Linked DNA regions of Halobaculum roseum. Each later gene encodes a partner of the first gene's protein in a complex. Links are inferred from orthologs where the notes say so. Each region holds a gene or a part of one and is shown in the gene's direction. Other genes may lie near its edges.

What was found.
Region 2: K6T36_RS12490 (region 1) and K6T36_RS01295 share a complex: the UniProt entries of both Methanocaldococcus jannaschii proteins name them as parts of the RNA polymerase complex. The link is inferred for Halobaculum roseum from one-to-one orthologs.
Region 3: K6T36_RS12490 (region 1) and K6T36_RS00735 share a complex: the UniProt entries of both Methanocaldococcus jannaschii proteins name them as parts of the RNA polymerase complex. The link is inferred for Halobaculum roseum from one-to-one orthologs.

Annotation. Positions count from the first base shown.
Region 1 is NZ_CP082286.1:2,458,949-2,466,422, reverse strand. Bases 3,831-6,746 are described here. They hold K6T36_RS12490 (DNA-directed RNA polymerase subunit B''), read left to right. Parts: upstream 3,831-4,463; coding sequence 4,464-6,029; downstream 6,030-6,746. Other genes in these bases: rpoB (DNA-directed RNA polymerase subunit B), read left to right, coding at 6,033-6,746; K6T36_RS12495 (DNA-directed RNA polymerase subunit H), read left to right, coding at 4,237-4,467. Outside these bases: K6T36_RS12530 (hypothetical protein), read right to left, coding at 1-34; K6T36_RS12525 (Ig-like domain-containing protein), read right to left, coding at 150-623; K6T36_RS12520 (ATP-binding protein), read left to right, coding at 747-1,877; K6T36_RS12515 (hypothetical protein), read left to right, coding at 1,900-2,064; K6T36_RS12510 (GAF domain-containing protein), read right to left, coding at 2,108-3,064; K6T36_RS12505 (group I intron-associated PD-(D/E)XK endonuclease), read right to left, coding at 3,147-3,578; more of rpoB, read left to right, coding at 6,747-7,474. UniProt on the Methanocaldococcus jannaschii protein: DNA-dependent RNA polymerase (RNAP) catalyzes the transcription of DNA into RNA using the four ribonucleoside triphosphates as substrates. The Rpo2 subunit (Rpo2N and Rpo2C in this organism) is implicated in DNA promoter recognition and in nucleotide binding.
Region 2 is NZ_CP082286.1:240,317-247,836, reverse strand. Bases 1,594-4,555 are described here. They hold K6T36_RS01295 (RNA polymerase Rpb4 family protein), read left to right. Parts: upstream 1,594-2,877; coding sequence 2,878-3,234; downstream 3,235-4,555. Other genes in these bases: K6T36_RS01285 (16S ribosomal RNA methyltransferase A), read left to right, coding at 4,175-4,555; K6T36_RS01290 (DUF655 domain-containing protein), read left to right, coding at 3,336-4,019; K6T36_RS01300 (50S ribosomal protein L21e), read left to right, coding at 2,579-2,872; moaA (GTP 3',8-cyclase MoaA), read left to right, coding at 1,594-2,452. Outside these bases: K6T36_RS01315 (DUF7976 family protein), read right to left, coding at 1-91; K6T36_RS01310 (Mrp/NBP35 family ATP-binding protein), read right to left, coding at 198-1,271; more of moaA, read left to right, coding at 1,442-1,593; more of K6T36_RS01285, read left to right, coding at 4,556-5,035; K6T36_RS01280 (mechanosensitive ion channel family protein), read left to right, coding at 5,032-6,297; K6T36_RS01275 (HemK2/MTQ2 family protein methyltransferase), read left to right, coding at 6,290-6,934; K6T36_RS01270 (5-methyltetrahydropteroyltriglutamate--homocysteine methyltransferase), read left to right, coding at 6,994-7,520. UniProt on the Methanocaldococcus jannaschii protein: DNA-dependent RNA polymerase (RNAP) catalyzes the transcription of DNA into RNA using the four ribonucleoside triphosphates as substrates. This subunit is less well bound than the others.
Region 3 is NZ_CP082286.1:147,090-154,644, reverse strand. What follows is about bases 4,311-7,307. They hold K6T36_RS00735 (DNA-directed RNA polymerase subunit L), read left to right. Parts: upstream 4,311-5,653; coding sequence 5,654-5,962; downstream 5,963-7,307. Other genes in these bases: K6T36_RS00725 (hypothetical protein), read right to left, coding at 7,048-7,307; hisF (imidazole glycerol phosphate synthase subunit HisF), read right to left, coding at 6,095-6,925; K6T36_RS00740 (MBL fold metallo-hydrolase), read left to right, coding at 4,513-5,535. In the rest of the region: K6T36_RS00770 (type II/IV secretion system ATPase subunit), read right to left, coding at 1-266; K6T36_RS00765 (DUF7549 family protein), read right to left, coding at 397-930; K6T36_RS00760 (DUF5793 family protein), read left to right, coding at 1,060-1,533; K6T36_RS00755 (GNAT family N-acetyltransferase), read right to left, coding at 1,557-2,093; K6T36_RS00750 (uracil-DNA glycosylase family protein), read left to right, coding at 2,207-2,944; K6T36_RS00745 (sensor histidine kinase), read right to left, coding at 3,018-4,298; more of K6T36_RS00725, read right to left, coding at 7,308-7,374; K6T36_RS00720 (DUF7550 family protein), read left to right, coding at 7,508-7,555. UniProt on the Methanocaldococcus jannaschii protein: DNA-dependent RNA polymerase (RNAP) catalyzes the transcription of DNA into RNA using the four ribonucleoside triphosphates as substrates.

The DNA of each region.
Region 1 (7,474 bases):
CGCCGGCGGAGAGGCGCGTCGTGATGGAGGGCACGGGCGGCCGTGCTCGATCCGACGCGATAGTCCTTGCGGCGGCGACCGCCGTCGCGTCGCCCGGCGGATCCACGGCGCTCACTCGGGATCACAGCGCCCACTCGGGATCACAGCGCTCACTCCGCCACGACGAGCACGCGGGTGTTGCCCCGCCTGTCGACGTACTGCCCGCCGGCCGGCGGCTTGATCGAGACGGAGAGCGTCCCCTGTTCGCGGTTCGGTCCGAGCGTCGGGGCGACGGTCACCGTCGCCGTGCCGTTCGCCCCGGTTCGCCCGGTCGCGACGCCGTCGAGGCGGGCCGTGTCGCCGGCGACGACGACGGTCGCTCCGGCGACGGGCCGGCCGTCCGGGTCGACAACGGTGAGCGCGAGTTCCTGCTCGCCCGGCGTCGTGACCTCCGGCGCCGGCCGCACGTCGAGCTCCGAGACGGCCAGCCCCTCCACCCCGCTGACCATGTTCAACATCACGCTGAGGCTCGCGACGCCGACGACGAGCGCGATGACGAGGCGGACCGGGAGTCCCTCGATGGCACGGTCGTCGCGGCGGAGTTCGGCGAACCGGCGGCGCTGGGTCGCCGCGAGCGAACGGATCCGTCCGCGGACGACACCTCGAAACGGGCGGGAGCTGTCGGGTGACACACGTCCCGGTGGTTCCGGTTTCGTATTTGAACGCTCGCACGAGGGTTCATCTCCGATGACGGGGGCATCCCCGCCGTGCACGTGATCGGCAACGAGGGCGAAGGAATCCGATTCCCGGAGAAACCGGGAGATATCGACGGGTCCGGGTCGGGCGAGCGACGAACCGGCGGGCCGGTCGCGCCGCTGGGCCGGTATCGCGCCCCAGACGACAGCGTCGGCGCGCGAGTCGGCGTCGACATCGACCGGCCGCACGCCGCGCTCGTCGTCGGCAAGCGCGGCGCGGGGAAGACCCACACCCTCGCGGTGCTCGCGGAGGGCGTCGCCGCGGCCGACGGGCTCGCGCCCGTGGTTGTCGATCCGATGGGCGTGCTCGACGGCCTCGCGGCCGACGGCGGCGTGGTCCACCGACGCCCGCGGGTTCGACCGGACGCCGTCCCGCCGGCGGCGTGGCCGGCGCTGCTGGACCTGGACCCGGCGGGCGCGGTCGGCTCGCTCGTGTGGCGCGCGGTCGCCGAGGCAGCGACGCCCTCGGTGGCAGGGGCGCGCGAGTACGTCGCCGACGCGGACGCCGAACGGGCGACCCGCCGGGCCGCGGACGCGCACCTCGCGCTCGCGGCCGAGTGGGACGCGTTCGACCCCGACGGACTGACGCCCCGGGCGCTCGCTTCCGACGAGCCGACGGTGCTCGACTGCTCGGGGGTCCCGGCACCGGCCGCCGGCGCGGTGTGTGCCGCGGTCGCCCGCGGGCTCTACGAGGCACGCGTCCGTGAGGAGATGGACCGGCTCCCGTGGCTGTTCGTCGACGAGGCGCACGCCTTCTTCGACGGCGTCGCCGGCGACGCGCTGGCGACGATCCTCACCCGGGGGCGCGCCCCGGGCGTCTCGCTCGCGTGTGCGACCCAGCGGCCCGCGGCGCTGCCGGCGGTCGCGGTGTCGCAGGCGGACCTGTTGGTTGCCCACCGGCTCCACAGCCGCGCGGACATCGACGCGCTCGCGGCGGCCAGACCCCTCGCGGTCGCCGACAGCCTCGCCGAACGGCTCCCGACGGGAGTGGGCGAGGCGCTCGTCGTCGACGACGCGAGCGAAACCGCGAGCACGGTCCGCGTGCGCGAGCGTCGGACGCCGGACGGCGGTGCCAGTCCCCGTGCGAGCGATCGGCCGCGCGATGGATGCGACCGCTCGCACGGCGGGTGCCGCCAGGAGTGAAGCGTTATCCGCAACGCTCGCCATGCGTAGGCATGGACGTGATGCGGTCGTGAGCGCCGACGGCGGGTCGATCCGAGAGAAGCTCGTCGCCGGCGCCGTCGAGAAGCCGGTGCTCGGCGTGTTCGTCGTGTTGATGCTGCTGATGTCCGCAGGGTTCCTGCTCGCGTTCCTGTTGTTCGTCGTCTGAGTTCCCGATCCGTCCGCAGAACGAACCGCCCGCGGTCCCGCGGCTACTCGCGATTTCGAGCCTGGAGCCGCGTCTTCTCGCGGTCGTGGGACAACTCGCGGCCGAGCCAGCGGGCCGCGAGTTCGATCCCGGTCCGCTCCCACCCCGCGAACCCCTGCCTGCGGGAGCGGTCGACGACGCACAGCGTCCCGAACAGCTCGTTCTCGACGGATACCGGTGTTCCGAGGTAACACTCGATCCCCAGCCTGCGACCGATCGGCGGGCGGCCGCGGTCGGCGACCTCCCCGTCGGGGCCCGACGCCACGGTACGCCGCTCGCCGACGGTGGTCGCGCAGTACGTCTCCTCCAGCGGGATGGTCCGGTCGAAGGCGGCACACAGCTCCTCGGTGCCGTCGCCGGCGACGAACCGGAAGTCGTCGCCGGCGATCCGGGCCAGCCCGGCGTAGTCGACCTCGTAGGTCGCGCGAACCGCGGCGAGCAACCCCTCGACGGCGCCGTCCAGGTCCGTCGGCGCGCCGGCGATCGCCTCGCCGAGCCGACGGAGCGCGGCCGCGCCCCGGTCCGTGCGCTGGCGGTCGTGAAACACCTCGACGGCGCCGTCCAGCCGGTCGATCAGCGCGGCGGTCGCGGCGCCGACCCCGTCGGCGGACGCGACGCCGGCCCCGTCGGCGGTCGCGTCGTCGATCACGATGTGGTCGGTGATGCCGGCGCGAAACAGCGCGCGGAGCGTCTCCCCGTCGGCGGATCCCCCGTCGCCGTAGGCGACGATCGGGAGGTCCGGATAGCCGCCGCGGACGCGGCGGACGAACGCCGCGGTCCCGTTCGGAAGCGGCTGTCCGACGGCGATGGCGTCGTACGCCTCGTGCCCGAGGGTGTCGAGCGCCGCCTCGCCGCACGGCTCCGGCTCCGCCGCGAACCGGCCGTCCGCGTCCACGCGGTCGCCGAGCGCCCGCCGACGGTCGCGGTCGGCGTCGACGTGGAGCAGGCGGTTCGCGGTCATCTGTCTCACGGCGGGAGGCCGTGGGCTAAGAGGTTGTTGGCCGAGTAATTAGAACCAAAATTGCGTCAAGTCCCGGTTGTTCCTACGAGATGGATCCGTCGAACTCGAATTCCCCTGCCCAGTTGATCGAAGGGTGGTCGATGTTCGCTTCCTCACGGAGATCCATGCTGTGTCCGGACACTTCGTCGATGTCGATCCAGTAACACGTACCCGTTGCCGGATATCTAACAAAGAACGCGTCCACTTCGCCGTCGTAGGTCCGTTCGCGGTATTCACCGTCCGTGGTCGTCTGGGAGTGGGTATTGAATCGAATCACGCGAGAGTCGATGGACCACGCGGTCTTACACTGGATTCGAAGGAATCCGTCGTCGACCTCGACGAGCAGGTCGTAGCCGTCGTTGTCGCCGAACGGCACGGCGATAGTGTGTCCGGCCTTCGTGAGTTCGAAAACGGCACGCGCTTCCGTCACGTCGCCGATGTCCTTCGAATTCTTCGGGTTGTCAGTCGAAGTCATACCATGGTTGCTTCGCTATCGTATTTGAACTTCGAAGTGGAGCGTTCAGAGCCAGACCGCCGAGCAGAACCGCGCCCGGCTTCCTGCGGCGAGGCCTCCGAAGGCTGCTTGAACGCAGATACCCGTGGAAGACAACCGGGGAGGGATTTGAACTCCGGTCGTTCCGCTCACTACGGTCGCTTCACTCCCTGATTCAAATCCCGCTATACGGCGTTTTCCGAACCACGGTTCACTCGTCGCTGCTCGCGGCAAGGCCGCTCGCAACGCTCCTCGTTTACGGAGTGTTCGGAAGAAGCGCCCGGAGCGGGATTTGAACCCGCGTCACGACCGTGACAGGGTCGTATGATGGGCCACTACACCATCCGGGCATGCATCGCGTCGGCGGGTTTCCACCTCGCCTCTGCGCATCCATTCCTTTCCCGGGTACATAATTAAGACTTCTCATCCGATCGCGCCGTGTCCCGCGATACCGTGCGCCGTAACGTTCATATCCACGGAGCGGGATCGATGATTCGTGCAAGCGGTGTGGTGACCAGCGACCGGTCCCCAACTCGTTTGACAAGCGTTATGTGGCCGGGTCGTATAGACCGCCGTAGTATCTCGTGAAGACTTCTCCCCAGCAAACACGGCCGCGCGCGACCACGAATCTCACCAAGCCATGGTAAACGTAAGCGAACACGAACTCGTACCCGATCACACGCTCCTCGAGGAGGAAGGCGAACTCGAGGAGGTGCTCGAGGAGTACAACGTCAAACGGACCGATCTCCCCAAGATCAAGCGGACCGACCCCGCGATGCCCGACGAGGCCGAGGCGGGCGACGTGGTCCGCGTCGAACGGGACTCGCGAACCACCGACACGGCGGTCGTCTACCGCCTGGTGGTAGAATGAACAGAGAGGCACGCCGCTCCGTCTCGCGGGAGTACTTCTCCCAGGAGCGGCTCGCGGAGCACCACTTCCGCTCGTTCAACAACTTCCTCGACCGCGGCATGCAGCGCGTGGTCGACGAGAAGGAGACGATCGAGACGGACATCGGCGACAAGGAGGGGCAAGAGCCCGTCTACGTCGAACTCGGCGACGTGCGGATGACGACCCCCCGCGTCCGCGAGGCCGACGGCTCCGAGGAGCTGCTGTACCCGCAGGAGGCGCGCCTCCGGAACATCACCTACGCCGCGCCGGTCTTCATGGAGATGAAGATCATCCGCGGCGGCGAGGAGGAACCCGAGACGGTCGTCGACCAGACCGAGACGAAGGTCGGCCGCATGCCGATCATGGTCGGCTCGAACAAGTGCAACATCTCCGGCTTCTCCGACGAGGAGCTCATCGAGATCGGCGAGGACCCCGTCGACCCCGGCGGCTACTTCATCGTCAACGGCTCCGAGCGCGTGCTCATGACCAGCGAGGACCTCGCGCCCAACAAGATCCTCGCGGAGTACGACTCGAAGTACGGCGACGAGATCCAGGTCGCAAAGACGTTCTCCCAACGGCGCGGCTACCGCGCGCTCGTCCTCTGTGAGCGCAACCGCGAGGGGCTGCTCGAAGTGAGCTTCCCCTCGGTGTCCGGCTCGGTCAACTTCGTGACCCTGGTCCGAGCGCTCGGGCTGGAGTCCGACGAGGAGATCGTCCACCGCGTCTCCGACGACCCGGAGATTGTGAAGTTCATGCTGGAGAACCTGGAGGAGGCCGACGTGCAGACCGAGGAGGAGGCCATCGAGACCCTCGGCGAGCGCGTCGCCTCCGGCCAAGGGAAGAACTACCAGCTCAAGCGGGCGAACTACGTCATCGACCGCTACCTCCTGCCGCACCTCCACGAGGAGGGCGTCGACGAGGAGGACGTCCGCATCAACAAGGCGTACTACCTCTGCCGGATGGCCGAGGCGTGCTTCGAGCTCGCGCTCGACCGCCGCGAGTCCGACGACAAGGACCACTACGCCAACAAGCGCCTCAAGGTCTCCGGCGACCTGATGACGGACCTGTTCCGGACGGCGCTCAACAAGCTGGCGCGCGACGTGAAGTACCAGCTCGAGCGCGCCAATATGCGCAACCGGCAGCTCACCGTCAACACGGTGGTTCGCTCGGACGTGCTGACCGAGCGCCTCGAGCACCCCATCGCGACGGGGAACTGGGTTGGCGGCCGCTCGGGCGTCTCCCAGCTCGTCGACCGGACCGACTACATGGGCGTGCTCTCGCACCTGCGTCGCCTCCGCTCGCCGCTCTCGCGGTCGCAGCCGCACTTCGAGGCGCGCGACCTGCACGCGACCCAGTGGGGTCGCATCTGCCCCTCCGAGACCCCGGAGGGCCCGAACTGCGGGCTGGTGAAGAACTTCGCGCAGGCGATGGAGCTCTCCCAGAACATCGAGGACGAACAGGGACTGAAGCGAGAACTCGCGTCCATGGGTGTCGAGGGCATCCCCGGCATCGAGGGCGTTGACCGCGCATCCGCGGACGACTAACACATGGCAAGCCAACAACGAGAAGCGAAAGTCTACGTCAACGGGAGCCTGGTGGGGACCCACCCGGACCCCAACCAGCTCGCGTCACAGATCCGGGAGGCGCGCCGCCGCGGCGACGTCTCCGACATGGTGAACGTCTCGGTGAAGGACCGGACGAACGAGGTCATCGTCAACGCCGACGCCGGGCGCGCCCGGCGCCCGCTCATCGTCGTGGAGAACGGGGAGCCGCTCCTCGACGACGAGACGATCGAGGCGCTGGAGAACGACGAGATCGAGTTCGAGGACCTCGTCGACCACGGGATCGTCGAGTTCATCGACGCCGAGGAGGAGGAGGACATCTACGTCGCCACCGACGAGGAGGACGTCAACTCGCGGACGACGCACCTGGAGATCGACCCGCAGCTCATCTTCGGCATCGGCGCGGGGATGATCCCCTACCCCGAGCACAACGCCTCTCCGCGCATTACCATGGGCGCGGGGATGATGAAGCAGTCGCTCGGGCTGCCCTCGGCCAACTATCGCATCCGGCCGGACACCCGCCAGCACCTCCTGCACTACCCGCAACTGTCGATGGTCAAGACGCAGACCACCGAACAGATCGGGTTCGACGAGCGCCCCGCGGCGCAGAACTTCGTCGTCGCGGTCATGAGTTATGAAGGGTTCAACATCGAGGACGCGCTCGTCATGAACAAGGGGAGCGTCGACCGCGCGATGCAGCGGTCGCACTTCTTCCGCACCTACGAGGGCGAGGAGCGCCGTTACCCCGGCGGTCAGGAGGACCGCTTCGAGGTCCCCTCCCAGGACGTGCGCGGCGCCCGCGGCGAGGACGCGTACACCCACCTCGACGAGGACGGCCTCGTCAACCCCGAGACGAAGGTCGACGAGAACTCCGTCCTGCTCGGGAAGACGAGCCCGCCGCGGTTCCTCGAGGAGCCCGACGACATGGGCGGCCTCTCCCCGCAGAAGCGACGCGAGACGAGCGTCACGATGCGCTCGGGCGAGTCGGGCGTGGTCGACACGGTGACGCTGATGGAGGGCGAGGACGGCTCGAAGCTCTCGAAGGTCTCGGTGCGCGACGAGCGGATCCCCGAGCTCGGGGACAAGTTCGCGTCCCGCCACGGCCAGAAGGGCGTCGTGGGCCACCTCGCGCCCCAGGAGGACATGCCCTTTACCGAGGACGGGCTCGTGCCCGACCTCGTGATGAACCCGCACGCGCTCCCGTCGCGCATGACGGTGGGCCACGTGCTGGAGATGCTCGGCGGCAAGGTCGGCTCGCTGGAGGGCCGCCGCGTCGACGGGACGGCGTTCCAGGGCGAGGGAGAGGAGAAGCTCCGCTCGTCGCTGGAGGAACACGGGTACAAGTCCTCCGGGAAGGAGGTCATGTACTCGGGCGTCACCGGCGAGAAGATCGAGGCGGAGATCTTCGTCGGGACGATCTTCTACCA
Region 2 (7,520 bases), 2.2 Mb from region 1 along the record:
CGAACTCCTCGTCGGAGTCCGGCGCGAGCTGCCAGTCGGGGTCGTCGTCCTCCCGGAGGTCCTCGGGGAGGCGATCGTCGTCGTCGGCCATGTTCGGCCTCTGTGGTCCCGACGCTAATGACCTTCCGACTCCGTCAGACACTCATGAAAACTGGTGTGTCACGCGCCGGTACGGCCGATAGCGACCGCCCGAGCCGTTACTGCGTCGGCGAGTTGCCCTGTGCGCGTCGGCTCACCGTCCGGCGCTGGACGACGCCGACGTTGTTCGCGACGTTCTCCGTGACGATCTTGAACGCGTCGCCGACCTCGCCGGGCTGGTCGTCGAGCACGACCGGCTTGCCGCCGTCGCCGCCCGCGCGGACCTCCGGGTCCAGCGGGATCCCCCCGAGGAACGGGAGGTCGTTGTCGGCGGCGAACTGCTTGCCGCCGCCCTTCCCGAACACCTCGTGTTCGGAGCCGCAGTCCGGGCAGACGAACCCGGACATGTTCTCGACGATGCCGAGCACGTTCGTGTCGTGTTTGCCGAACATCCGCAGCCCCTTGTTCGCGTCGTCGAGGGCCACGTCCTCCGGCGTCGTGACGATGACCGCGCCCGTGAGCGGCAGCGTCTGGAGGATCGTGAGCTGCGTGTCGCCGGTCCCCGGCGGCAGGTCGAGCACGAGGTAATCGAGCGCGCCCCACTCCACGTCCTCGACGAGCTGCGTGAGCAGCTTGTGGACCATCGGGCCGCGCCAGATGACCGGGTCGTCCTCCCCGACGAGGAACGCCATGCTCATCAGCTTCATCCCGTACTTCTGGGGCGGGATGATCGTGTCCTGGTCGGTCGCGTGTGGCGCCTCGTCGGCGTCGACCATCCGCGGCACGTTCGGCCCGTAGATGTCCGCGTCGAACAAGCCGACGCGCGCGCCCAGTTGTGAGAGCCCCGCCGCGAGGTTCACCGCGACCGTCGACTTCCCGACGCCGCCCTTGCCGGAGGCGACGGCGATGACGTTCTTCACGTTCGGGAGCACCTCCTCGCCCTCCGAGAGGTCCGACTCCACGTTCGCGGAGATGTCCAGCGCGTAGTCGGCGTCCGCGAGCGCGTCGCGGACGCCCTCGGCGATGGCCGTCTCGTTCGGCGCGTACGGCGCCCCCAGCGCCAGCGACACCCGGATCACGCCGTCCTCGTCGTCGACCTGTACCGCGTTCACCAGGCCGAGCGAGACGATGTCCTCCCCGAGGTCGGGGTCCTCGACGCCCGAGAGTCGCTCGCGTACGGCGGCTTCGTCCATGGCTTGCCGTCGGCGAGCGCTCCGAATAAGGGTTTCCCACGTGGCACTCTCTCGCCGGCCCAGCGCGATCGTTGTATCTACCTAGATACGTCGAATGTAACGTTTCGAGGTTACATTCACCCCCGATCGTCCCACACGTTCAAGTACGCTCGAACGAAGGTTGGTACATAATGCCGACACCGCTGGTCGACGACTTCGGGCGGGAGGTGACCGGGGTGCGCGTCTCGCTGACCGACCGGTGCAACTTCGACTGCGTCTACTGTCACAACGAGGGGCTGGGGGACACGCGCGGGCCGATGGACCCGCAGGACGACGAGATGTCCACCGACGACGTGGTCCGCTTCCTGGAGGTCGCCGCCGAGTTCGGCGTCGACGCGGTGAAGTTCACCGGCGGGGAGCCGATGCTCCGGGACGACCTGGAGGAGATCATCCGGCGCACGCCCGACTCGATGGAGACCTCGATGACGACCAACGGGACGTTCCTGCCCGGCCGCGCGGAGGACCTCGTCGACGCCGGCCTCGACCGCGTCAACGTCTCACAGGACGCGCTCGACCCCGAGGCGTTCGCGGAGATCACCAAATCGGGGGCCTACGAGCAGGTGCTGGAGGGCGTCCGCTGTGCAGTGGACGCCGGCCTCGACCCGGTGAAGCTGAACATGGTCGTGTTCGAGCACACCGCCGGCTACGTCGAGGGGATGGTCGAGCACGTCGCCGAGAACGACGGCCTCCAGCTCCAGCTCATCGAGTACATGCCCGAGTTGACCGGGAAGCCCGAGTGGAACATCGACATCCAGCGCGTGCACGACTGGCTGTCGGACATCGCCGTCCGCGTCGAGCACCGCGAGATGCACGACCGCAAGCGCTACTACGTGGGCGACGCCGACGCGGCGTCCGCGGAATCGCCGGACGCCGCGGGGCTCGGGATGGTGGAGATCGTCGACCCCGTCGAGAACGACGACTTCTGCGCCAACTGCGGCCGCGTCCGCGTCACCCACGAGGGGTATCTCAAAGGCTGTCTCAACCGCAATGACGACCTCAAGTCGATGGGCGAGATGACGAAACCCGAGGTCCGCGAGGCGTTCCGCGAGGTGGTCGCCGACCGTGTCCCCTACTACGGCGAGTACCTCGTCGAGAACGACCGGGGCGAGTGGGAGATCAACGAGGAGTACATCGGGGCGTGAACGATCCGCGCGCGTCGGCCTCCCAGTGTGGTCCGCGCGGCCGCGACGACCGCGTGTGAACTCGACTCAACCGGCCCGCGGAACGCACCATTTATACCCGCGACAGGAGAAGACGTGCGCACGACTATGCCGAGTTCGAACGGACCCCTTCACAGCACGCGCGGAAAGCTCTCGAACGACCCCCGTGACCGCGGCACCTCGCCGCCCCAGCGCGCCATCGCCGAGTTCGACGAGGGACAGAAGGTCCACCTGAAGCTGGACCCCTCGGTCAACGACGGGCGCTTCCACGCCCGCTTCAACGGCCACACCGGCACCGTCGTCGGCAAGCAGGGCGCCGCCTTCAAGGTCGAGATCGTCGACGGCGGCAAAACGAAGACGATCCTCGCCAAGCCCGCGCACCTGAAGGCCCAGACCGAGTAGACCCGATGACGATCTTCAAGGAGAAGCTGAGCGAGGAGTACCTCACCGTCTCCGAGGCGAAGGAGCTGCTCAGCTCGGTCGAGGCCGACCGCGCGACCGACGAGGACCGGGAGATGCGCTACGAGTTGGCGCGCGCGGTCGACCACGTCAACCGGTTCGCGTTCCTCGAGGCCGACGAGTCGCTCGAACTCGTCGAGGAGCTGCTGGAACTGGAGAAGGTCGACGAGCCGCAGGCGTACAAGATCGCCGACCTGCTCCCGCGCGACCGGACGGAGGTCCGTGCGGTGTACGCCCAGGAACGGTACGCCCTCGACGGCGACGAGCTCGACGCGATCCTCGACGTCGTCGCGAAGTACGCGTAACGCGACCCTCGACTCGGCGACGCCGCCTCGCGGCCCTTCTGGTCGTCGGAACGCGACGACGGCGACGACCTTTTATCACCTCCGGCAACCTATCACGGGGCATGACCGACGAGCGCGATCCCGAGACGGCGAGCGACCCACCCGACGCGACGGACGCTGTCGACGAGAGTGCCGCCGAGCCCGAGGGCCGCGCGGACGACGCCGAGGGCATCGAGGACGACGCCGTCTACGCGTACGTCCTCGAGTACCTCCCGCACGGGCGCGCGGACGACGACCGGCCCCAGCACCGGCGCCCGGCGGTGGCGTACGGGCTCGACGAGCGCGACTTCCGGCTGTTCGAGTTCGAGCTGACCGACGACGCCGAGTTCGGCATCGACGACCGAGTGCAGATCGAGCCGGAAACCGCAGCAGGCATCAAGCGTGCGCGCCGTGTCGGCTACGACGACCTCAACCGCGGCGCGAGCCAGGAGCTGGAGTACGTGGTCGAGGATATCATCGAGGCCGACGAACGGCGCTTCGTCGACTTCTACAACGACGCCGAGCCGATCTCGTTGCGGCTCCACCAGCTCAACCTCCTCCCCGGGATCGGGAAGAAACTGCGCAACAACGTCCTCGACGCGCGCAAGCGCGGCCCCTTCGAGTCGTTCGAGGACCTGAGCGAGCGGGTGTCGGGGCTCCACAGCCCGAAGGAGAAGCTCGTCGAGCGTGTGATGGAGGAGCTGCGCGACGACGACCTGAAGTACCGCATCTTCGTCGGCGTCGACGCGCCGACGGCGAACAAGTGATCTGACCGGCGTTCGCTTCCGACCGCCGTTCTCGTCCGACCGCCGTTCTCGTCCGACCGCCGTTCCCGTCCGACCGCCGACTCCCTCCCGCGGGCCGGGTCCGCCGCTCGAACCGAATGGACGGATTTACCGCCGCCGACGGTCAACGGGGGGTAATGACCGACGCTACCCCGGAGTTCCGCGATCCGGACGACCTCCGGCGGCGCGCCGGGGTCCGGGGGGACCCCGACCGCGACCAGCACTTCCTCGTGGACGACCGCGTGCTCGACCGGCTTCCCGGGTACCTCCCCGGGGACGCCGACCGATCGCACGTCCTGGAGATCGGCGGCGGAACGGGCGCGCTCACGGACCGCCTGCTCGCGGCCGCCGACCGGGTGACGGTCGTCGAACGCGACCCCGAACTCGCGGCGTTCCTCCGCGAAGAGTTCACGGAGGCCGTCGACGCCGGCCGGCTCGACGTGCTCGAGGGTGACGCACTCGACGTCGAGCTCCCCGAGTTCACCGCGTCCGTCTCGAATCTCCCGTACGGCGTCTCCTCGGAGATCGTGTTCCGCCTGCTCCCGCTCGGGCGGCCGCTCGTGTTGATGTTTCAGGCGGAGTTCGCCGACCGCATGGTCGCCGAGCCGGGGACGTCCGAGTACGGCCGCCTCTCGGTGTCCGCACAGCACTACGCGGACGTTGAGATCGTCGAGCGGATCCCGCCGGAGGCGTTCGACCCGCAGCCGCGCGTCGAGAGCGCGGTCGTCCGCTGTGTCCCGCGCGCGCCCGACTACGAGGTCGACGACGAGGCGTTCTTCCTGCGGTTCGTGAAGGCCCTGTTCACTCAGCGGCGCAAGACTGTCCGCAACGCGATCCGGAACACGGCGCACATCTCGGGGCTGGCGGACGCCGACGCGGTCGTCGACGCCGTCGACGAGGACACCCTCTCGAAGCGGCCGGGCGAGCTCCCGCCGACGGCGTTCGCCGAGCTGGCCGAATCGGCACACGAGACGAGCGAGATCGGTCCGGGACAGTGACACAGAACGGAACGACACAGCCGGTGGGCGGCACGGCGACGCCGAGCGTCCCCGGCGGCGACGCCGCGGCGTCGACCGCGACCGACCTCGTCTCGTGGATCCAGTCGGCGGTCCCGACGACCGGCGCGCAGATCGCGGCCACGGTGTTCGCGATCCTGCTGCTGGTGGCCGTGATAACGGCCGTCCGCCGGGCGGGCCCCGCTCTCAAGGAGCGCCTCGACGACCGCGATCTGCTGGTCGAGTCGGCGCAGGCGGCGGTGGTCACGACGACGGTGGCGTCGTTGGGGCTGTTCGTCATCGTCGTGTGGCGCGGGGTGTCGCTCGTCGGCGCCGCGCTCCCGGGCGAGGTGTTCGCCGGCCGCAACGTCGCCCGGACGGTGTTGACCGTCGGGATCCTCGCCGGCGCGACCCTGATCACCCGCGTCACCAAGCGGGCCATCCGAAACATCGGACGCGAGCAGAGCGCGCTGTCGGACCACCAAAGCGAGATCGCCCACCACGTGGTGCAGGTCTCGGTGTACGTGATCTCGCTTATCGTCGTGTTCGCGGTGTGGGGGGTCAATCCGGGGAGCCTCCTCGTCGGCGCCGGGTTCGCGGGCATCGTCCTCGGGCTCGCCGCCCGCCAGACCCTCGGGGCGGTGCTCGCCGGGTTCGTCGTCCTGTTCTCCCGGCCGTTCGAGCTGGGCGACTGGGTCGTGATCGGCGACCAGGAGGGCGTCGTCACCGACATCACGATCGTCAACACCCAGATCCGGACGTTCGACGACGAGTACGTGATGATCCCCAACGACCTCGTCACCGACACCGACGTGGTCAACCGCTCCAGGAAGGGTCGCCTCCGCCTGAACGTCGATGTCGCCCTCGATTACGACACGGACCTCGAGGAGGCCATCGAGGTCGCCGAGGAGGCGATGCGGGACCACAACCTCGTGTTGTCGCCGCCGGAGCCCCACGCCGTGCTCACGGGGTTCGACGACTCCGCGATCGGCATGCGCCTGCGCTTCTACATCAGCAATCCCAGCGCCCGGAAGATGTGGAAGGCCCGCACGCGGGTGACGGTCGCGGTGAAGCGAGCGTTCGACGACGCCGGCATCAAGATCCCCTTCCCGCAGCGCGAGCTGTCCGGGCGCCCCGACTCCGACAGGCGTGGGGTCACCACCAGCGCCGTTTCCCCCGATGCCGCGGACGAGGCGTCGTCGGGTGACGTCGAGACCGACGGCGCCGCAGCGGACGAGGCGTCGTCCGGGGGCGACGATGCCTGAGGACGACGACTCGCCCGATACCACCGGGGCGGCCGATCCCGGGGACACCCGCGATGCGCTCGCCGAGCGAAGGGGGCTCGACGCGCCCGTCTACGAGCCCGCGGAGGACTCCGGGTTGCTCGCGGAGGCGGCCGTCGAGCACGCCCGCGGCGTGACGCTGGAGGTCGGAACCGGGTCGGGATGGGTGGCCGATCGGGTGCGACGCGAGGGCGACGCGACCCGAGTGCTCGGCAGCGACGTGAACCCCCACGCGTGCCGGCGAGCCCGCGACCGCGGCGTCGAAGCGGTCCGCGCTGATCTGCTCGCGGCGTTTCGAGACGGCGCGCTCGACACCGTCCTGTTCAATCCGCCGTACCTCCCGACGGACCCGGACAACGAGTGGGAGGACTGGCAGGAGGTGGCGCTGTCGGGCGGCGAGTCCGGCCGCGACCTCATCGAGCCGTTCCTCGACGACCTGCCGCGCGCGCTGGCTCCCGACGGCGTCGCGCTGCTGTTGGTCTCGTCGCTGACGGGCTTCGCGGACGTGGTCGAGTACGCCGTCGACCGCGGGTTCGACGCCGAGACCGTCGCGGAGGAGTCGTACCCCTTCGAGACGCTCTCGATCCTCGCGTTGCGACACCGGGAGCACGCGAGATAACTACTGAGCATTTATCCGAACAAGAAGTATTATGCGTCGGCATTTCGTAGCCACTGTCGATGACCGACGTAGTCGCCACCACCCCGGGGCTGTATCCGCTCCCGGACTGGGCGAAGGACGACCTCTCCGACCTGAAGGGCCACCAGAAACACGACCTCATCGACGGCGACGAGGACGCCGCCGTCGCCGACGCGTACGGCGACGTTCGCGCGGAGTTCGTCGCCGACCAGCGCGACGCCGGCCTCGACCGGATCGTCGAGGGCCAGGGTCGCTGGGACGACATGCTCGCGCACCCGCTCACGGTCCACGACAGCGTGGAAACGGGCGGGATCGTGCGGTACTACGACAACAACAACTTCTACCGCGATCCGCGCGTCGTCGGCGACCTGACCGCCTCCGGCGACGTGGCCGACGAACTCTCGGCGGCCGCCGACCTCCTGGGCGACGGCGACGCGCTCCAGGCCGTCCTCCCGGGACCGTACACCCTCGCCGACCTCGCGAGCGACGAACACTACGGGGACGAGGCCGAGTTCCTCGACGCCGTCGGCGAGTTCCTCGCGGGCGAGGTCGCGGCGTTCCCCGCCCA
Region 3 (7,555 bases), 2.3 Mb from region 1 along the record:
GGCTCGACGACGTGGTAGACGTGGTTGTCGTCCTCGGTGTCGTAGGTGACGACGACGTACGCGTACGGGGCGTTCACCCAGTAGCGGTCGACCTCCTCGTGGTCGGGGGGCGGGTCGAACGACGCCAGCGGGCCGTCCTCGCCGGGGAGGAACGGCCGAACGTCGAGGTCGGCGCCCCTGAGCACCTCGATCGTCCGTTCGAGGCGCCGCCTGAGCGTCGACAGGGGGCTGTCCTCGGCCGTGGCGTCAGCGGCGTCCCCCGACATCGGTTACTGGTTGTCGTAGGGAAGTCCGGTACTTAACTTCACCACCGGCGGTCACAGATCTGATACCGTCGCGGTCCGCCCCGACGAACGGGACTCGTCGTCGCGGTTCCCGGTCCGACCGTCGCGTTCCTCAGCTCACTCGCTCCGCCCGCAGGAGCACGCCGCCGAGCACGAGCTGGAGCACGGCGCCAACCGGGATCGACACGCCGGGGATCCCGCCGCCGACGCCGAGGCCGAGACCGAAGAAGCGCTCCGGAAGCAACATCGAGGCGACGAGGAACAGCACGGCCGAGGCGACGAGCAGGCCGCCCAGCACGTCGACCGGGTCGACGGCCCACGACTCGGCGCGCTCCTCCTCGCGGTAGTAGTACACGGAGATCACGAACGCGACGAGGTACGCGACCGCGCCGACGAGCCAGAGCCCGTAGGCCACCTGCACGGAGGTGCCCGACTGGAGGAGGAACGCCGACACCGGCGAGGAGACGCTCGTCGCGCGGACGAACGGGAGGCCGAACGCGTAGCGGATCTGAAACAGCGGGAAGCGGACGAACAGCACCGACCCGCCGGCGACGGCGCCGTAGAACACGTTCCACGGGAGCAGCGCCGCGACCCACGTCGAGAGGACGGCCAGCTCCCCCGCGTACTCCGAACGGACCCAGACCATGTTCCCCGGAGTACTCTCCGTCGAAATAAATCGATTGGACCGTCGACCGCGCGGACGGGGGCCCGCGACCGTCGTACGTTCCCGGGGCGTTACGTACTTACACACCGATCCCGTACGACCGTTCACGGAATGAGGCGCGACTACTTCGAGTTGACTGTGGAGCACATCGACTGGGTCGAGACCGACGCTGATCCCGCCAAGCCCCACGTATATATCGACTTTCACGGCCAGGAGGACCTCCTCCGGGAGCGCCTCACCGGGACCGACGGCGAGCTGCTCGACGCCGGGGAGACCGACGTGGCGTTCCGGCTCCAGTCCGACCACGAACGTGACTCCGAGGCGACGGGCGTCGTCGGGGTGACGAACCGCCACACCGGCGATTTCGTTCTCGAACTCAACGAGTCCGCCGACGACGTGCTCCGGTTCATCCGCGCGGCCCGCGAGTACGGCCGCGCCAGCGACGGCGACGGCCGCTACCGCGTCGAGATCGACGTCGACGGCGACCCCCTCGTCACCTACGAGAAGGAGACGTTCCTCGTGTACGACGCCGAGGGGAACCTGCTTCGCCACGAGAGCCTGATCCCGTCCGGCGTCGAACTCTGATTCGGTGGGACCCCCCGAGGAGGTCACCGCGTTCGTCGCAGCGTGTAGTTCGTCTCCGGATACGCCTCGCCGCCGATCGTCGTCTCCGCCTCCCCCGTCCGTTCGAAGCCGAACGATCGGTAGAACTCGTTTCCGGGGTCGTTCTCCCTCAGCACCGTCGCGTGAATCCGGTCGACGCCGCGGTCGAACAGGTCGTCGCGGACCCGTTCCAGCAGCCGACGCCCCCGTCCCTCGCCACGGGCGTCCGGGTGGACGTACAGCCGGAGGACGTGACCGGCGCCGGCGTTCCCGTCGACGACGCCGTGGGCGAACCCGACGATTTCCTCGGCGTCGGCGGCGTCGGCGGCGTCGGCAGTGGTGTCCTCGCCGCGCTCGGCCACGTACAGCAGCTCGTCGTCGGCCTCGACCGCTCCCCGGACGCGGGCGGGATCGTACCACTCCTCGACCCCGGACTCGGCGCTCTCCCTGCTGAGGATCGACGGGTAGTCCGTCTCCCACGAGTCGCCGGCGATCCGCCGGACGGCGTCCGCGTCGCCGACGGTCGCGCGTCGAATTGTCATATGGTATCATACCGCTCGCGCGACGTATCCGTTTCGGCTGCCTGCCCGGGCAGCCCCGCGGCCGAGCGCGCGAACCGGAAGCGCCATGTGGCTCAGACGGCCAACGAGTGTCCGTGAAGAACGTCACCGACCGCGTCTCGAACCCCTTCGGGATGGACCCGGGCTGCGAGCGGTTCGTCCCCGGGTACGGCGACGCGAACGCCGACTTCCACGTCGTCGGCGACCATCCCGGCGTTCACGGCGGCCTCGACACGGGCGTCCCGTTCACCGGCTCGCCCGCCGGCGAGCGGTTCCTCGACGCGCTGGTCCGCGCCGGGCTGTTGGAGTCGGCGGGCGACGCCCCGGTCGTCGACTCGACGTACCTCTCGTATCTCCACATGTGCGAGGCGACCGGCGACCGGCTCGGCCCCGACGGCTCTCCGACGCCGGCGTCGTACGACGACATGGAGCGGTTCTTCGACGCCGAGCTTCGCGCCATCGCCGCCCACGTCCTGCTTCCGGTAGGCGAGCGCGCGACCCGACACGTGCTGGAGCAGTACACAGCACAGGCCCACAAGACCCCGATCCGGATGGACGACCTCCACGGCCGCGAGATCCGCGGCTCCGGCTGGCTCGTCCTCCCGGTCAAGGAGCCCGCCGAGTGGACGCCCGGCGCCGGCGAGGCCGCCGAGTCGACCCGGGCGGCCGGCGCGACCGACGGCGGCGACGCGACCGCTCCCGGCAACGCCACCGCCCCCGGCGACGCCGACCGGCTGGTCGAGTCGCTCGCGACGCTCCGGGCGACGGATTACCGGCGCGAATCGGACCTCGGGCGGTTCATCGCCGGCTCGGACCCGTACCTCGTTCGGTGAACGCCGCGCGGACCGGTCTCGCCGTTCGTCGGTCGTCGGGGCGACCGCGGAACGGTTTCGGGCTCCGGCTCGTCTACTCCGGCGGATCGGCGGCGGGGAACTCCACCGTGACCGCGGTGCCCGTCTCGTCGATGTCGAAGGAGACCCGTCCCCCCGATTCCTCGGTGACCCATACGACGAGCCACAGCCCCAGTCCCGACGAGTGGGTGACGGCCGTCTCGGCCTCGGTCTGGAACGTCCGAAGCTCCTGACTGGGGATCCCCGGACCGTCGTCGGCGACGGTCACGGCGACGTACTCGCCGGACTCCGTGACGGTCACCTCGATGGCCGGCCGCTCGCGGTGACTGTGTTCGATCGCGTTCTCGAGGAGGTTCACGAACACGGTGTCGATCAGTCCGGTCGCGGTGATCCACGCCGACTCGGGGGCGTCGACGGTTACCTGCGGGTCCGCGGACGGGTACTCCATGGCGAGCCCGTCGACCTGCGCGCGCACCAGCCCGGCCACGTCGAGTCGCGATCGGGCGGACACGTCCGCGTCCAGCGTCGCCTCGACGTGGCGAACGGTCTGGGCGCGGTCGAGCATCGTCTCCGCGGCGCCGGTGACCCGCTCGAGCGCGGTCGCCGCCTCGTCGTCGGGGGCGTCCTCGGGCGCGTCGCTCCCGGCTGCCTCCCGTCGGAGGCGGTCCTCGATCAGTTCGGTGTACCCCAGGACGACGTTCATCTCGTTCCGGAGGTCGTGGCGGAGAAGTCGGTTCAACACCCCAACCCGCCGGCGAAGCCGGTGTTCGTCGGTCACGTCGCGGAAGGTGAGCACCAGCCCCGCGAGTTCGGTGCGGTCGAACCGGGAGACGCGAAGCTCGTAGTGGCGTTTCCCCTCGTCGGTCATCCGAGTGAGACGCGGCGTCCCGGTGGCGTCCACGTCCGTGGCCGTGCCCGTGTCGGCCGCGACCTGCTCGTCCTCGTCTGCGACCTGCTCGTCCTCGTCTGCGACCGGTTCGTCGCCGTCCACGAACGGTTCGTCGCCGGCGGCGTCGACCGCCTCGCCGATCCGGGCGGCTATCTCCGGGTCGAGCGTCGCGATCGGCTCGCCGACGGCGAGTTCCGGATCGATCCCCATCGCGTCGGCCGCGGTTCCGTTACACTCGAGCACGACGCCGTCGTCATCGACGACGATCACACCCTCGGTCGCGCCGTCGACCGCTACCTCGCGTGCGACCGCCAGCGCGTCGGCCGACGGGTCCGCGTCCCCGCCGTCACCGTACCGAACGGCGGCTGCGGACGCCCACGCGCCGGCCGACGCCAGGGCCGCGGTGACGGCGTCGCGCACGCGACCGCGTACGTACCGCCAGATCATCGACACGCTCCCCGGCCGTCCCCGGCTCCGGCGTCCCGGTGCGACCGGGCGCGGCGATGACTGGCACGCTGTACGGTAAACACTCGCGAGTATGTACGGTGTGCCCGTCGGTGAAAAATGTGCGTGTCGACGCGAGATCGGCGGATCGTGGTCCTCGAGTCCGTCGCGATCCGAGTCGGAAGGGTTCTTGCCACGGGGGAGCCCATCCGTCGGCATGGAGCGGATCCGTCTCACCAACACCGTCTTCGAGGGGCTGAACAACGTGTACGTGCTCGACGGCCCCGCGGACGGCGGTGACCCGGACGAACTCGTCCTCGTCGACGCCGGCGTCGCCCTCCCCGAGGTTCGCGAGCAGTTGGCCGTCGGTCTCGCCGACCTCGGGTACGGGATCGCGGACGTCGACCGCGTCCTGCTCACGCACTGGCACGCCGACCACGCCGGCCTCGCGGGCGCGATCCAGTCGGAGTCGGGCGCGACGATCCACGCCCACGAGGCGGACGCGCCGCTCGTCGCCGGTGACGAGTACAGTCTGCTGGAGGAACGACGGCTCCAGCGCGAGAAGTTCCGCGAGTGGGGGATGCCGGAGGGACCACGCGCCGAGCTCGTCGACTTCCTCGAGGGTCACGCCGACCTCGGGGGCGAGCCGTGCGACGTGGAGCCGTTCGCCGACGGCGAGGAGTTCGCCGTGAACGGCCGCACCCTCGAAGCCGTCCACCTTCCCGGACACGCCGCCGGGCTCACGGCGTTTCACGACCCCGCGGCCGACGAGGCGTTCGTCGGGGACGCCATCCTCCCGAAGTACACCCCGAACGTCGGCGGCGCGGACGTCCGCGTCGAGGCCCCCCTCGCGAGCTACGTCGGGAGCCTGCTGGACCTGATAGACCTCGACCCCGGGACGGCGTGGCCGGGGCACCGCGACCGCATCGACGACCCCGCCGGGCGGGCGGCGACGATCCTCCGGCACCACGTCGAGCGCACCGGGAACGTCGTCGACGCGCTCGCCGACCTCGGTCCGTCGACGCCGTGGGAGGTGAGCGCCGCGCTGTTCGGCGACCTCCACGGGATCCACGTCCTCCACGGCCCGGGCGAGGCGTACGCCCACCTCGACCACCTCGCCGAGGCCGGCGTGGCCGAGCGGACCGGGACGCGCTACACCCTCGTCGACGCGGATCCGGACGTGTCGGCGCTGTTTCCCGACCCCGGGATCGACCGCGTTGTCGAGTGGGAGGGGGAGTGACCGGTCGGGTCGCGAACGCGGGACGCGACGATCCGAACAGACCAGACGGCGACGTGCCGGCGACGCGCGAATCCGCGGAACACAAGCTTGAAACGCGCCTGCGGCGAACGCTCCGGCAATGGAACTTCGCGTCATCGACAAGACGGACGAGGAACTCCGCATCGAGATCGCGGGCGAGGACCACACGTTCATGAACGTCCTCAAGGGGCAGCTCCTCAGGGCCGACGGCGTCGCCGCGGCGACGTACGACATGAACCCCGAGCAGTCCGGCGGTCAGACCGAGCCGATCCTCTCGATCAAGACCGAGGACGGGCTGGACCCCCTGGACGCCCTCGAACAGGCCGCCACGGGCGTCTCGGACAACCTCGAAACGCTGTACGACCGGATCGAGGCCGCGTTCGACGACGCCCCGGCCGCCGAGGCCTGAGCCGGGACCCGTCGCGGTCCGTCCCTTCGTTCTCTCTCGGTACTCGTTCCGTGCTCGTCGGGCAGCGTCTCGCCCGCCGGAACAGCCACGTCGAGTCAGTTCTCCGTCCGGACGAGCGGACGCTCGGTCGGCTCAGAGCCGGACGGGGACGCCGTGCTCGTCGAGGTAGCGCTTCACCTCGTCGATGCCGTACTCGTCGAAGTGGAAGATGCTCGCCGCGAGCCCAGCGTCGGCGCCGGCCTCGACGAACACCTCCTCCATGTCCTCGGGGCCGCCACAGCCGGAGGAGGCGATCACCGGCGTCGACACGGCGTCACACACCGCCTTCGTGAGCGGGATGTCGTAGCCGTCCTTCGTGCCGTCGGCGTCGATGGAGTTGACGAACAGCTCTCCCGCGCCGCGCTCCTCGGCCTCCTTCGCCCAGGTGACCACGTCCATCCCGGTTCCCTCCCGGCCGCCCTTGACGGTGCACTCGAACCAGCACTCCTCGGTCTCGCCGTCCTCACGTTCGATCTCGACGTAGTGGTCGCCCTCGTCGTCGAACCGCCGCCGGGCGTCGACGGAGATGACGATGCACTGGCTGCCGAACGCGTCGGCGCCCTCGGCGATCAACTCGGGGTTCTCGATGGCCCCGGAGTTGATGGACACCTTGTCCGCCCCCGCCCGCAGCGTCTCCTTGATGTCGGCCTTCGTTCGGATGCCGCCGCCGACGGTCAGCGGGATGAAACACTCGTCGGCGACCGCCGACACGGTATCGAGCATGGTCTCGCGCCCCTCCGCGCTCGCGGTGATGTCGAGGAAGACGAACTCGTCGGCGCCGACCTCGTTGTACTTCTTCGCCATCTCGACGGGATCGCCGGAGTACTCCAGGTTCTCGAAGTTGACGCCGGTGTAGACGGCGGCGTTCCCGTCGTCGTCGAGATCGACGTCGATACACGGGATGATCCGCTTCGTGAGGGTCATACGTTCGATAGCCCCGAACCGGGTTTCATCGTTTCGCCTGTCGGCGTGGGCGCCGCCACACCGCGCGCCGGCGACCGCGCCCCCTTCATCGTTCGTGATTCACCCGAACCCCGCTGTCCGGCTCACTGCTTCCAACCGGCGACGGTTCCGCCGCCGTACAGCCAATCGCGAATGCGGGTGACGACCGAGTGGAGGAGGACGAACAGCACGAACACGTACGCGAGACCGACCACCGCCTGCGCCATCGGCTCGACCCGCGCGGCGACCGTCGGAAGGACGTACCGGAAGTACAGGTACCCCCCGCCGACGACGCCGCCGAGGCTGATGGCTGCGACGCTGACGGCGTAGCATACGAACACGGACCACCAGATGGCCTCGGCGACGTACTCGTTTCGCTGTGCCGACCGCCGGACGAATCGGAGGAGCGACGTGTGTCCTCGGGGGACCATGCAGTCGTGTGCAGGTGTCCGTGTCAAAACCCTGATGGCCGTCGGGGCGGAGGGGCGGCCCTCCCGGCCCCGGGCGCGCGCCGCGGACCACGACGGATTAAGTACCAGCGCGACGCCCCCTCGATCACGAACCATGGCCGACCACCACGAGCACGACCACTTCAAGGAGTTCGACTACGAA